Regions from separate parts of the Paenibacillus sp. cl130 genome, predicted to be linked through region 2. Evidence: riboswitches for the same ligand, from Rfam matches in the RefSeq annotation. Region 2 holds a riboswitch; each other region holds the start of a gene.
What was found. A riboswitch is a leader RNA that binds a small molecule or an ion and turns the genes downstream of it on or off. The one in region 2 is predicted to bind cobalamin.
Positions count from the first base shown of each region.

Region 1: linked by a shared signal. The riboswitch ahead of metE (5-methyltetrahydropteroyltriglutamate--homocysteine S-methyltransferase) and the one ahead of BM358_RS04410 (ABC transporter substrate-binding protein) in region 2 are both predicted to bind cobalamin.
Region 3: linked by a shared signal. The riboswitch ahead of BM358_RS13310 (ABC transporter substrate-binding protein) and the one ahead of BM358_RS04410 (ABC transporter substrate-binding protein) in region 2 are both predicted to bind cobalamin.
Region 4: linked by a shared signal. The riboswitch ahead of cobJ (precorrin-3B C(17)-methyltransferase) and the one ahead of BM358_RS04410 (ABC transporter substrate-binding protein) in region 2 are both predicted to bind cobalamin.

Region 1 covers NZ_FOYG01000004.1:419,526-422,673, forward strand. Annotated here, with positions in the region: gene metE (5-methyltetrahydropteroyltriglutamate--homocysteine S-methyltransferase) at 1-1,277, opposite strand, end outside; cobalamin riboswitch at 1,437-1,633, opposite strand; gene nrdG (anaerobic ribonucleoside-triphosphate reductase activating protein) at 1,810-2,307, opposite strand; gene BM358_RS14260 (anaerobic ribonucleoside triphosphate reductase) at 2,304-3,148, opposite strand, start outside.
Region 2 covers NZ_FOYG01000001.1:932,988-936,135, reverse strand. Annotated here, with positions in the region: gene BM358_RS04415 (histidine phosphatase family protein) at 1-694, shown strand, start outside; cobalamin riboswitch at 816-1,010, shown strand; gene BM358_RS04410 (ABC transporter substrate-binding protein) at 1,217-2,224, shown strand; gene BM358_RS04405 (FecCD family ABC transporter permease) at 2,221-3,148, shown strand, end outside.
Region 3 covers NZ_FOYG01000004.1:199,959-203,106, reverse strand. Annotated here, with positions in the region: gene nikB (nickel ABC transporter permease) at 1-106, opposite strand, end outside; gene BM358_RS13310 (ABC transporter substrate-binding protein) at 122-1,702, opposite strand; cobalamin riboswitch at 1,919-2,123, opposite strand; gene BM358_RS13305 (hypothetical protein) at 2,480-2,794, shown strand.
Region 4 covers NZ_FOYG01000004.1:448,178-451,325, forward strand. Annotated here, with positions in the region: gene BM358_RS14385 (uroporphyrinogen-III synthase) at 1-73, shown strand, start outside; gene BM358_RS14390 (LOG family protein) at 280-834, shown strand; cobalamin riboswitch at 891-1,078, shown strand; gene cobJ (precorrin-3B C(17)-methyltransferase) at 1,389-3,148, shown strand, end outside.

The DNA.
Region 1 (3,148 bases), on a different contig from region 2:
TCGGCGAAAGGAACGCTGCGTGACAGAGGCTCTTTTGCCAACAGGTCGGCCAGATCGGCAGCTGTCTGTACGCGTGCCGCTGAACTGTTGAAACGGGCTACCGCATCCGCACTTTGCTCAAGCTTGGCGAGTGCGGAAGGATCGTGTTTGCCAAGTGCAGCCGTCAGGACGGCGATTTCCTCCAGCTTTTCATCGGCAAAGGCCAGCGCTTGCACCAGCTCCTTGTCCAGCTTGTGCTCTGCCTCCAGACTGACTGGCACATGCAGCAGACTGCATGATGGCTGTACGATAAGCTGTGCGGCAGTGGTTTGTTCTGCTAACTGACCCAGCAGGGCAGCCACAGCGTTCAGGTCGCTTCGCCATATATTGCGCCCGTCAATAACCCCAGCGCCCAGCGTTTTTCCTTTAGGGAAGCCATGCTGCAATATATGCTGAAGATTTTCGCCATCATCATACACAAAATCAAGACCCAATCCCTGTACCGGAAGTGCGGACAGACGCTCATAATGGTCCAGGCTGCCAAAGTAGGTTTGCAGCATTATATTCAAGGAGGGCGCAGCTTGAGTCAAAGCTTCATAGACTTCCTGAATAATGTCCAAATCCTCTGCCGGGAATGAGGTGGTTAGGACAGGTTCATCGATTTGGACCCACTGAACGCCTTCTGCCGCTAGTTCAGACAGGATACGGGTGTACAGTGGCAGGAAGCTTCGTACGATGGTGGCCAAATCCTTACGATCATAGCCTTTGGATAAGGTAACGAATGAATAGGGGCCGATGAGGACCGGTTTCCCATCAATGCCTAGTTCTTGTTTTGCTTCACGATAAGCCTGTAAGGGTTTATTTTCAGTGAACACCGGGACTGCGTTTGCCAATTCAGGAACGATGTAGTGATAATTGGTATTCATCCATTTGGTCATTTCACTGGCGGTTGCTCCCTTCTGTCCACGAGCGATCCCAAAATACACGGACAGAGGAACCGGACCTGCGGGACGATGGTTGAACCGTTCGGGTACCAGACCGAACATTACAGATGTATCCAGCATGTGATCGTAATAGGAGAAGTCTCCGACAGGAATGCGATCAATCCCCTTGTCACGCTGCTTGCTCAGATGCTCCAACCGTAATCTTTTCATCTCCGTCTGCAGTTCGCTTTCGTTAATGCTGCCGTCCCAGAAGCGTTCCAGTGCTTTCTTCCATTCCCGGTTTTCGCCGATACGCGGATATCCCAGATTACTGCTAATCAAGCCGGACAATTCAGGCCATTCAATAATGGACATGTACTTTTCCTCCTAGTGGGTAGCTGTTTTATTTTTACGTACCAAAAAAGGCATTCTTCCCCCAGAGTTAAAAATAAGTAGGGGAAAGAATGCCTCCGTGATTAAAAAATCAAAAATACGGCGACTGCTCTTAACACCTCCCTATCTTCCGTAGGTACTTGCGATGTTGTTAAAATAGGCAGGTCTCCTGACTTACGGATCATGACTCTCAGCATTCCTTCCCGGTCTGTGGACCAGTGGATATATGAACAGCTGAAAGTTCCCCGTTTACAGTGGCGGGACCGTGCCGGATTTGCACCGGCTTCCCTTTTAAGCCTGATCTGAATAGAACAGACACCTATCTCCAAGCTATACGGTTAAGGTATGACGAATAATTATGCACTCGTATACTTGTTCACCATCATAAGTGAAACTTACAGGATGCGCAATAGAAACTCCAATGGAAACAGTTAGCTATATGAAAAAAAGACAAGCCTTACCCATGATGGGGACTTGTCTTAGATATATAGCATCTTGCCGGGTAAACTTCGCGTTAAGCCAATGAAACGGTATAGCCTGCCTGAATACTGGCTTTTACATCTACCAGACGCTGGTTGCGACTGCCCCGGAAGGGAAGGGTCAGGTCCTTTTGCTGTTCTACAAAACGACCATCCACAATCACATCGCACAAAAGCGCTAGCTCCTGTCGCTCCTGATCTGTGAGTAAATCTTCATAGACAAAGCCAGTATAAGCCCACACGGTTCGGTCGGGACAGGCCTCGCGGAAGTCACGCACAAATTGCGAGCATTCTGCTGCTGAGAAAAACGGATCTCCCCCGCAGAGAGTCAGTCCGTCCAACAACGGATTATCCATGATGTCACGAATGACTTCCTGTTGTCGTTGGGGTGTAAATGGCTCACCTGCACGGAAGCTCCACGACGCTGGATTAAAGCATCCGGGACAGGCATGACGGCAACCGCTAATAAACACGACAGTGCGCAGGCCGTATCCTTCGTTCAGAGATTCCGGAATGTAGCCACACAAATTCACTTATGTTTCACCCGGTCTCGAACTTCTGCCTGTTTTGCAGCATTAAAGCGAACGGTATAATCTCCTGTCAGATATCCGGTTACCCGACGTAAGCGCTGAAAGTGTGTATGCTCCTCATCTGTGCCGCATTGGGGGCAGCTTGTCCCGATAATCCCTTCATAACCACATTCCGTACAACGATCCACCGGGTGGTTGATAGAGAAATAGCCGATGTTCTGATGCAGCGCGTACTGAACAATTTTAAGAAACGCATCCGGGTTATTCCGCGCGTTACCATCCAGCTCGATGTATGAAATCGCACCAGCGTTGCAGAGGTTATGGAACGGAGCTTCCAAGCTGATTTTACGAGCAGCCGGGAGCGTATAATACACGGGAATATGAAAAGAATTCGTGTAATATTCTCGATCATTTACCTCAGGGATAATCCCGAAATCACGTTGATCCAGCAATGTGAACTTGCCCGACAGACCTTCGGCAGGCGTAGCGAACAATGTAATATTTAAATTGTGATATTCACTCATTCGATCGCAATACACGCGCATGGAAGTGATGATTCGCTGTGCCTCGCGGTATACGAAATCATCCTCCCCGTGGTGTTTCCCGTATAGTGCCTTCATGCACTCAGCCAGCCCGATGAACCCGATCGAAAGCGTACCGTGCTTTAGTACGCTTCCCACCTTATCATCTGGCGCCAGTTCTTCTCCACCTTCCCATACCCCTTCGCGCATCATAAAGTCCGAAGCTTTGGCCGGCTGGCTGGTCTGGATTTGATAGCGATGGATTAGGCCATCCACCGCAATGCGCATAACTTCTTCCAGTCTCGCATCAAAGCGATCACGGT
Region 2 (3,148 bases):
GGAGGATAAGGTGCCGTATGATGCTAAAGAAGATCTGCATTGGGACATGGAACTCGTGTTAGTTCGTCACGGCACAACCTTATGGAACAAGGAACGTCGATATCTAGGACACTCCGACTTAGGTTTGCTACCGGGAGCAGAGCAGGAATTAAAGCCTTTGCAAGAAAAATTGCAAGGGCAGTCCTTTGCTCGAATCTATTGCAGCGATTTAATGCGATGTCGCCAGACCTTGCAGATCATTGTGCCGGAATCAGAATTGACGTCTGGAGATTCCCTATCTACTATGTCTCCTATGATGGAACCACGTCTGCGAGAGCTTCATTTTGGCGAGTGGGATGGAAAAACGTATGACATGCTCAAGGATGTGTCTTTGTATCGCGCTTGGATTGATGAGCCACAACGGATAACCCCTCCTGGAGGAGAGTCTTGGACAGATTTTGTGAATCGTCTACGGAAATTTCTTGACTCTCTGTATGAATGGCGTGTTGCTATGGAAGTTCAACCCATGGATTTGACTGCTGCGCCGCTCTCTGTTTTGGTCGTTACGCATGGTGGCGTAATTCGTCAGTTGGCTTGCATGCTGATACCGGGTCATGATTTTTGGAGTCTGAATCCGAGGCCGGGAGAAGCATTTAGGATTCAATTGAGGCTGGCAGGACGGCACAATTACATAGCAGAAATGCTTCCTCATTAGGTTAGACACCTGCGGATAAAGAGGCTGTTTGGGTTGTAAGCCGCCTCTTTTTAACCTATAATCATCAAGTAAAAGAACGGCTTGACTACCACTTATCAAATATCCAGCAGACGAGGTCGGCGCAGCGTGATGAAACTATGGTTTCCCTTGCCTGCGCTGTTAAAAGGGAAGTCGGTGTGAGTCCGGCGCGGTCCCGCCACTGTAAATGGAAACATGCCCGTTAGTCCTGCTTTATGTGCTACTAAGCATATGAAAGAATTTCAGGACATGCATTTTACCATAAGTCAGGATACCTGCCCGTCCGCCTGTCACCATAGTCCTTCGAGGAAAGGATGACGTGTTCGCAGTGACTGTCCATGCGGAAAGAAGCTGCCGCCTGCGCACGATCTGCGCTAACGTGGCCCCTGTGTCCTGATATGAGGATGCGGGGTTTTTTTGATAGGAAAAGAAGGCTGGATTTAGAAGATATCTGATGATGTTCAAGTAACGCTCTTAACGATTTTTTATGAAGGGGTGCAAATCATGGCAGGAAAAAAAATAAAGGTTTGGACAACAGGTCTATTGGTTCTGATTTTGGCAGTTGTGCTGAGTGCATGTGGAGCTAATGGGAAAAATGCTGAAAATAAAGAGAACCAGAATTCTTCACAGCAGCCGGGACAGACCGTAACCGCACAAGAGCCTCCGGGCAAAACAGTTTACCCACTCACGGTTAAGGATACAACAGGACAGGAATTTACATTCAAAAAAGCGCCGGATAAAATCGTTTCCGTCTCCCCGGCAGAAACCGAGGCGCTGTTCGCCATCGGGCTGGATAAGGAAATTGTTGGCGTCTCCGACTACTCTGATTACCCGGAAGCAGCTACGAAAAAGCCTAAAGTGGGCGGTATTATGAAACCGAACGAAGAGGCGATCATTGCTGCTAACCCGGAAGTCGTTTTTGCAGGGATATCACTTAGTGAACAGGCTACGACCAAGCTGCGCGACATGGGAATTATGATTTTTAAAACGGAACCGAAGACAGTTGAAGATGTCATGGCTAACATCGAATTGTATGGGAAAATCACCGATCATCAGAAAGAAGCGAGAGCGGTGACTGACAAGATGAGAGCAGATGTAGCTGAAGTGAAAGAAGGAATTAAAAATATCGGTAAAGGTCAGAAGCTGCGGGTATACGTCGAGTTTTCACCAGGCTGGACAGTTGGTAAAGGCGAGTTTATGGACGAGCTGATTACGTTGGCGGGCGGCGAAAATGTAGGCGCCACGCAGAAGGGGTGGTACCAAATTAGTGAGGAAAATATTATTGCTGCGAACCCTGACGTGATTTTGTACAGCAAAAGTGTCAAGGACGACAAAACTGGTCAAACGCTCGGTGAAATCATTAAAGCTCGCAGTGGATGGGATCAAATATCGGCTGTTCGCCACAACCGGGTGTTTGCCGTGGATGATAATTTGATCAGTCGTCCGGGTCCACGCGTAACGGAAGGTCTCAAGGAAGTGGTCAAGGGCGTGTATCCTGAAATTTTCAAATGAACCGTAAACTGATCGGCTTTGGAGGAACAGGTCTTGTCCTGCTGTTACTGACGCTGCTGCTCTGTCTTGGCATCGGCTCGGCCAAGCTTCCGGTCAGCCAGGTCACGGGCATTCTGGTTAACCACCTTCCGTGGTTAGGCGATACGTTTACACCGGATTGGAATACATCCTCAGAGCAGATTATTTTGAAGGTCAGATTGCCACGAGTGTTACTGGGAATGTTGGTAGGGGCAGCGCTGGCGCTGGCGGGAGCCGGATTTCAGGGTGTGCTGCGTAATCCTTTGGCTGATCCGTATACACTGGGGGTATCCTCGGGGGCTTCGGTAGGAGCGGCAGTACTGATTTATTGGGGCCTTCAATTTTCATTTGTTGGCATATGGACGCTGCCGCTAGTGGCATTTACGACCGGAATGCTGACGCTGTGGATGGTGCTGACGTTGGCACGGGAAGGTGGAAAAATTCCGACACAAAGTCTCATTTTGTCGGGTGTGGTGATGCAATCCTTTCTGGGGGCGGTTGTTTCCTTTCTGACAGCCATGTCGAAGGAGACGGTCAATGAAATATTGTACTGGACGATGGGAAGTCTTAGCCTGCGCGGTTGGTCATATACAGGAATCCTTTTACCTTATGTGGTCATAGGACTGGTATTTCTATGGAACCGGGCACGTGTGCTGAATATTTTGGCTTTGGGTGAACGTCAGGCGGCTCACATGGGAGTTCATGTAGATGCGACGAAGCTATCTGTTCTGATCATTTCCACGCTACTGACAGCAGCCGCTGTCTCGGTATGTGGAGTGATTGGCTTTGTGGGACTCGTTGTACCGCATATCATTCGTCTGGTGACAGGTCCTGATTACCGGATGATTGTTCCATTATCTGCGCTCGGTGGAGCTATTTTTATGGCTTGGGCAGATACGGCGGCTC
Region 3 (3,148 bases), on a different contig from region 2:
TAGCAGGGTCACCAGGAGCGAGCCGCATCAGTACAAAAGTCAGCGTGGATACAACGAATACAATGATGAGCAGCTGCGCCACACGTTCCAGTATAAAACGAATCATAGGATACGCAGCTCGTTATTCCGTAATATCAGATTGCGCTGTAATATAGTAATACTCGATCGGATGGGGTGTAAAACCCTCCACCCCTTTTTTCACACCAAACACATTATCAGGATGCACAATGAACGACTGTGGCAAATCCGCATTGATGATATCCAGCGCTTGTAGTGTCACAGCATTACGCTGCGCTGTATCCTTCGCCAGCTTCAAGCTGTTAAGAATACTCTCTAGCGGTTTGGAACTATACCGGCTTACATTGGCTTCGCTTTTCGAAGAATAAAACATGTCCATAAAATATTGCGGCTCTCCTGTATGAGCAGTAAGCATGCTGTACATTGCAAAATCCCAATCGTTTTTGGTCAACGCCTCGTCGATATTTTCCACCTTGCGAATCTTGACCTGGATTCCCTCTTTCAGCAATTGGCTTTGGATGACCTCAGCCATAACAGAGAGCTCTGGACGCTGAGGGAAAGTCAGCAGCGTAACCTCGAACGGCTTGCCTTGCTTAGTCCATGTCCCTTGAGCGTCCTTCTGCCAGCCATCCTTCGTCAACAGCTGCTCTGCCGTTCCATCCAGCGCTTTACGCTCAACTTTACCGAAGGGAAGAATGCTCGGGAACGGACTACTTGCTTCCGTACCGAAGCCCCTCATGACGGCGCTCACAATCGATGTGCGCGGAATCAGGCTGTCCACCACCTTACGGTTCGCCGCATCCTTGAATACTGGCGATTCCATATTGTACACGATCATATGGGTGCGCAAGGAGGGAGCCGACAGCACTTGTAGCTTGTCGTTCTTTTTCAGTACCTCTGCGTTATCAACCGGAATATCCGTCGCTACGTCCACCTCGCCGGATTGCAGCGCCATCAGACGCGAATTCCCGTCCGTAATGAACTTCATCGTCGCTTCAGCCAGTCGTGCCTTCTCGCCCCAATATCCGTCATAACGCTCTACGACCAACGATTGGTCCTTGTTGAACGCTTTGATTTTAAAGGCGCCTGTCATCGCTGGGTAACTCTGCTCATCTTTCATCGATGCCACATCCAGTACAATTGTCGATGGATCAGCTAGATTGGACACCAGCGCCGCGTTCGGCTGGTTTGTCGTGATTTTCAAAGCCAGCGGGCCGCTTACATCAATGGACTTCACATTCAGTAAATCCTTAGCCAGATGGCTTTTCTCGATAGAGCGCAGCAAAGACGCTTTTACACCTACTGCATCCATACTCTTTCCATCATGAAAAGTGACTTTATCCTGCAAGCTGAACGTCCAAACTGTAGGACTATCCTGCTTCCACTCCTTTGCCAGCCAAGCCACAGGCTCCAGCTTTTCATTCAAACGTACCAGTGTCTCACCTGCACCGGATCGCATCACATCCCAGCTATTATCTCCGTGCGGGTCAACGCCTGACGGTTTCCATGTATACGCCATTACCAGCTTTTTATCTGTCGCTGTTTGTTGTGCTGACGCGTTTTCACCCTTGCCGGAGCTATCCGACGTCTTATTGCTGGCACATCCCGAAAGAGCCATAACTGCCAGCAGCAGCATCACCCCTGTACATATCAACCATGAACGCCTGCTACGATTGCTAATCATTCAATGAATCCCCCTCTATCTTGTAAAATCATATAAACCTAACGCAAAACGCGAAAAAAGCATTCCGGACCACTTGATCAGCAGTCAGAAATGCTTTCATTATAAAATGTCAAAACTCACCTCGAAGCCAACTCCAAAAACATAGAAGGGATCAGATCGGTTTCAGACATTCCGTATGCAGCACGCCTAACCACCTCCCCAGCATCCCGTGGGTCTGACAGTGATGTCAAAACAGGCAGGTCTCCTGACTCCAGGCGCATCTTTCAGGCCTTCCCGGTTCTTCACAGTTCCAGTGGCTGTTCTGAAAGCTCCAGCAGTATCCTGCTGATGCCTGTATACAGTGGCGGGCCCGTGTCGGAATCAACCGAACTTCCCTTTTAAGTGAACACGCTCAACAACCATCTACATGGTCTCAGCAAAACCCCGTACATAGAGTCGTCCGGCTCACACCTGTTTTCTTCCTTTATTTCTTTCCATTACGATCTTATTTTGTTGTCACAGGCTTGTCAATAAATGCTGCACAATAATTTAAATTTGAACGATGTGGCGAGAATGAAGGTGATGTCTATTCATTGCGTGCACGAAATGACGGGCATTCCGTCTCCCTCATGATGTCCCGAAAACTGTACCAGACTACTTAATGAATCTAAAAGAACGAAAATTTAGCAGCGAGATTGCAGATCAATTTGTACAAGCTATTAAAAAAGATACATTATTCCAAAGGCCTGAAAAAGCAGTTGGTTATTCCTTCTCCAAAAAATTGAGGAAGAAAAAAATTTGAAAAGCGACAAAACCAAAGAGTTGATCGGAAATTTAGTGAGCAAACCTTGTGGAATTTCTATTATAAGGATAACAGCATTGGGGGCAGCTACCAAACAAAAGAACTATATTGTTGATTCTTCTCAGACAGCCTTTGAGACAAATTTAACTATTAGAGAATTTACCCGTAAAACATTCCTTAGTGATTTAGAGAATGAGTTTGAAAAGCCTCCGGTGATTAGCCGGGGGCTTAATTTGTTAACTGACCATTTCCTGACAAGCCATGTCAGCGTGCCGTTTAGGTGCCTAGCAGTCAAGTTATTTTTTAGCTAGTAAGTGAGCGAAGCGAGGGATCTTGCAGGTCGTTCACAGCGTCGTACTGTAAACCAGGACGAAGCGACGGCTTGCTTTTACGCTCGAAAAGTTGTGGAGCTAAAGAGTTTTGTACGAACAACCAAACGGGGAGGCACTTGCTATTAAACCGTCAGTTAATAAAAGGACCGTTGCGATCAATACGGCTCTCTTCTATCTCATTTTAAATTTTATCCATTAAATAAAATTATTTACAAACATAAAATTTACAGGTAATATTTACTTATTCCTTCTTATGGATAAAAAAACAATTGTATACACGACTCCAGAGAGGAGACTTAGTAGAAATGAGGTTGATAATGTTCTGAAAATAAA
Region 4 (3,148 bases), on a different contig from region 2:
GGAGCTGGGTAAATATTTTGAACATAACGATTCGGTGCATGGCTGTGGTCTGAAGATCGTGAATGGTCATTGAAATGAGATAGAAATTATAAATGCAGTATGCTAAAAAATGAACTTATATTTTGGGATACAGAGTAAAATAAAGATAAGGGCCTACGAGGTCTTTATCTTTTTTTGTTGGACATGCATCGACAAAGATTTTTGTTATAGCGAAAATGTTTATCTAATATAATGAATAAGTTTCGATGCATGATACTTAGGACAGGAGCTGAGACGTTAATGAATTCTATTTGCGTATTTGCCGGGTCCAGACCTGGACATTCATCGGTATATGTTGAGGCTGCAGGCAAGCTGGGGGAAGCCATGGCTCGCCATCATATCCGTCTGATCTATGGTGGATCTAGCAGGGGGCTGATGGGAGAGGTGGCGGATGGAATGCTGGCGGGTGACGGTCAGGTCACTGGCATTATGCCCACCCTGTTATTTGATGCAGAGATCATTCATCGGGGAGTTACCGAATTTATTGAGGTAGCAAGCATGCATGAGCGTAAAGCGGCAATGAGCGAGATGGCCGATGCGTTTATCGCTCTTCCGGGTGGCTTGGGAACCTTCGAGGAGCTATTCGAGGTATTGTGCTGGGCGCAAATCGGGATTCATCGCAAGCCCATTGGGCTGCTGAATGTGAATGGATATTTTGACCCGTTAGTAGAAATGGTGCGTCATAGCGTGCAAGAAGGGTTTACCGGGGCCGAGCACCCAGCGTTATTAAGTATCTCTGCGGACCCGGACGAATTGCTACATATGTTAAAAAATAAAGCAGAGAACTTGAAATAAAGCGTTTTTCGTGCTTGCACAACTGATTGAGGCAAGGTTATGATAAGACCCATAATCAAATAGCGGACAGACAAGGTGCCTTTGCGGTTGAGCAAAGGGTAACAGGGAATCGGGTGCAAATCCCGAGCGGTCCCGCCACTGTAAGGAAGAGGATTTTTTAAAATGGTCACTCGTGAAAAACGGGGAAGACGAAAGAATCCGTTGATGCCAAGCCAGGAGACCTACCTTGATCTGTATGCACCGTTAACCTTCGCGGAGAGGATGGGTGTACGAAATCAGGAAATCAGGCACACGTTGCTTTTTCCATGTTGGCTAGAGGTTTGCGTGGATATGAACGTGCAGCAGCGTTTGAAGCGTAAACAGTCAGATGGAAAACAACGGCAGGCTGGAGGAAGACAAATAGTGTCTTCTTACGCTGTTTGTTCGTCTGATGAGAGATGCGTACATAGAAACCCCATCCGGGCAGGATGGGGTTTTTTTGAGTTACACGATGTGCATAAATCATTGAAATAGATAGCATAGCTGCCCTGAAAAGGATGAATAGGAGGAGCACGATGAGCCCATTAGGAAAATTGCTGGTGATTGGATTTGGACCAGGAGATATGGAACATATCACAAAACGGGCGCTGGATGCGCTGGCCGAAAGTGAGGTCATTATCGGCTACAATACCTACGTTGATTTGATCCGTCCGTTGTTGAACGGACAGGAGATTGTACGCACAGGAATGACAGAGGAAGTGAGCCGTGCACAGGAGGCGGTTCGCCAAGCAGAGATGGGCAAGAAGGTAGCTGTCATTTCCAGTGGAGATGCGGGAGTCTATGGTATGGCAGGGCTGGTGTATGAGGTGCTGATGCAAAAAGGCTGGCGACGCGAGGACGGGGTTGAGGTAGAAGTCGTACCGGGGATCTCGGCTATTCAGTCCTGTGCATCACTGTTGGGGGCGCCAGTTATGCATGATGCGTGCACGATCAGTCTGAGTGATCATCTGACCCCATGGGAAACGATTGTGAAGCGCGTAGAAGCAGCGGCTTCGGCCGATTTTGTGATTGCATTATACAACCCGCGCAGTGGTCGGCGTACCCGCCAGATTGTGGAGACGCAGTCCATTTTGCTGCGTTACCGCGATCCGCAAACTCCAGTCGGGTTGGTGAAAAGTGCTTATCGTGAACGTCAGCAAGTTATTGTAACGACGCTGGAAGATATGCTGAACCATGACATTGGGATGCTGACGACTGTAATCATCGGCAATTCCTCGACGACGGTGTATGACGGCTTGATCGTGACTCCGCGCGGATATCAGCGCAAATACACATTAGATGCGACCGAGCAGGCACTCAAGCCGCATCAGCGTCTCCGCACGGAAGCGGAGCCGTGGTCGCTGGGCGCACAAGAGGATACACCGCAGGCAGGCGCAGCCCCGACTAAGCCCGCTGGACCCTCCGCGAGCGGCGCTGCGGTTGCGACGCAGGCACGCCCGCAAGCGATGGCTGCCGTGCAGGCAACGACTGCTGTGCAAACCGGCGCAGCCCCGGCATCGCTGGCGGCAGAGGCACTAAGCCGCCTCGCTGTAGGCGGCAAGCTGCCTGGCGCAGCCAACGCTCGCTGGAGCGGGCAAGCGCCTACCGCCGAGAGCACCGCCGGAACGTTAGCGGTGGCCGGAGCGGGGGCCGCGTCCGGGATGGCGACAGGCGGCTTTGGCAAGCCTGCGCTGTTTGAGGTGGGCGTTTCCCCGGGTGTGGGAAACAAGAAGTTCACCGCTCGTCAGATGGCGCTGCTCGCCGAGGTAGCGGGTGATGACGGCGAGCTGGAATACACGCCAGATCATCAGATCGTGCTGCGCGTGCCGTGTGCAGACCCCGAGGAACTGGTCGGACGGCTGCGGGATGAACGATTCATTGTCATGCCGATTGGCGATGTGTTTAAGGTGAAGGCGTGCGACTTCTGCAATATGGAGAAGGATGACGCTGTGCCTGTGGCTGAGCATCTACAGGTTGTACTTGGCGGATTACAGGCACCCAAGGAAACGAGTATTGCTTTGAACGGATGCGGTATGGCCTGCTATGGAGCGGTGCTGGAGGATATCGGAATCGTCTATCGCAAGGGAGGATACGACCTCTTCCTCGGTGGCAAAAAATTCGGTCGCAATGCTCATGCCGCTCAGCCCGTAGCGGAAGGGATTCCGGGCGATCAGATTACTGATATCGTGGAGAACGTCATTGCTGAATATAAGGAAAAAGGGCATCCGAATGAGCGTTTTCATAAATTTTTTAAACGTGTAGGCGTCGTTGCGGGTTTCCGGCATGAAGATGCACC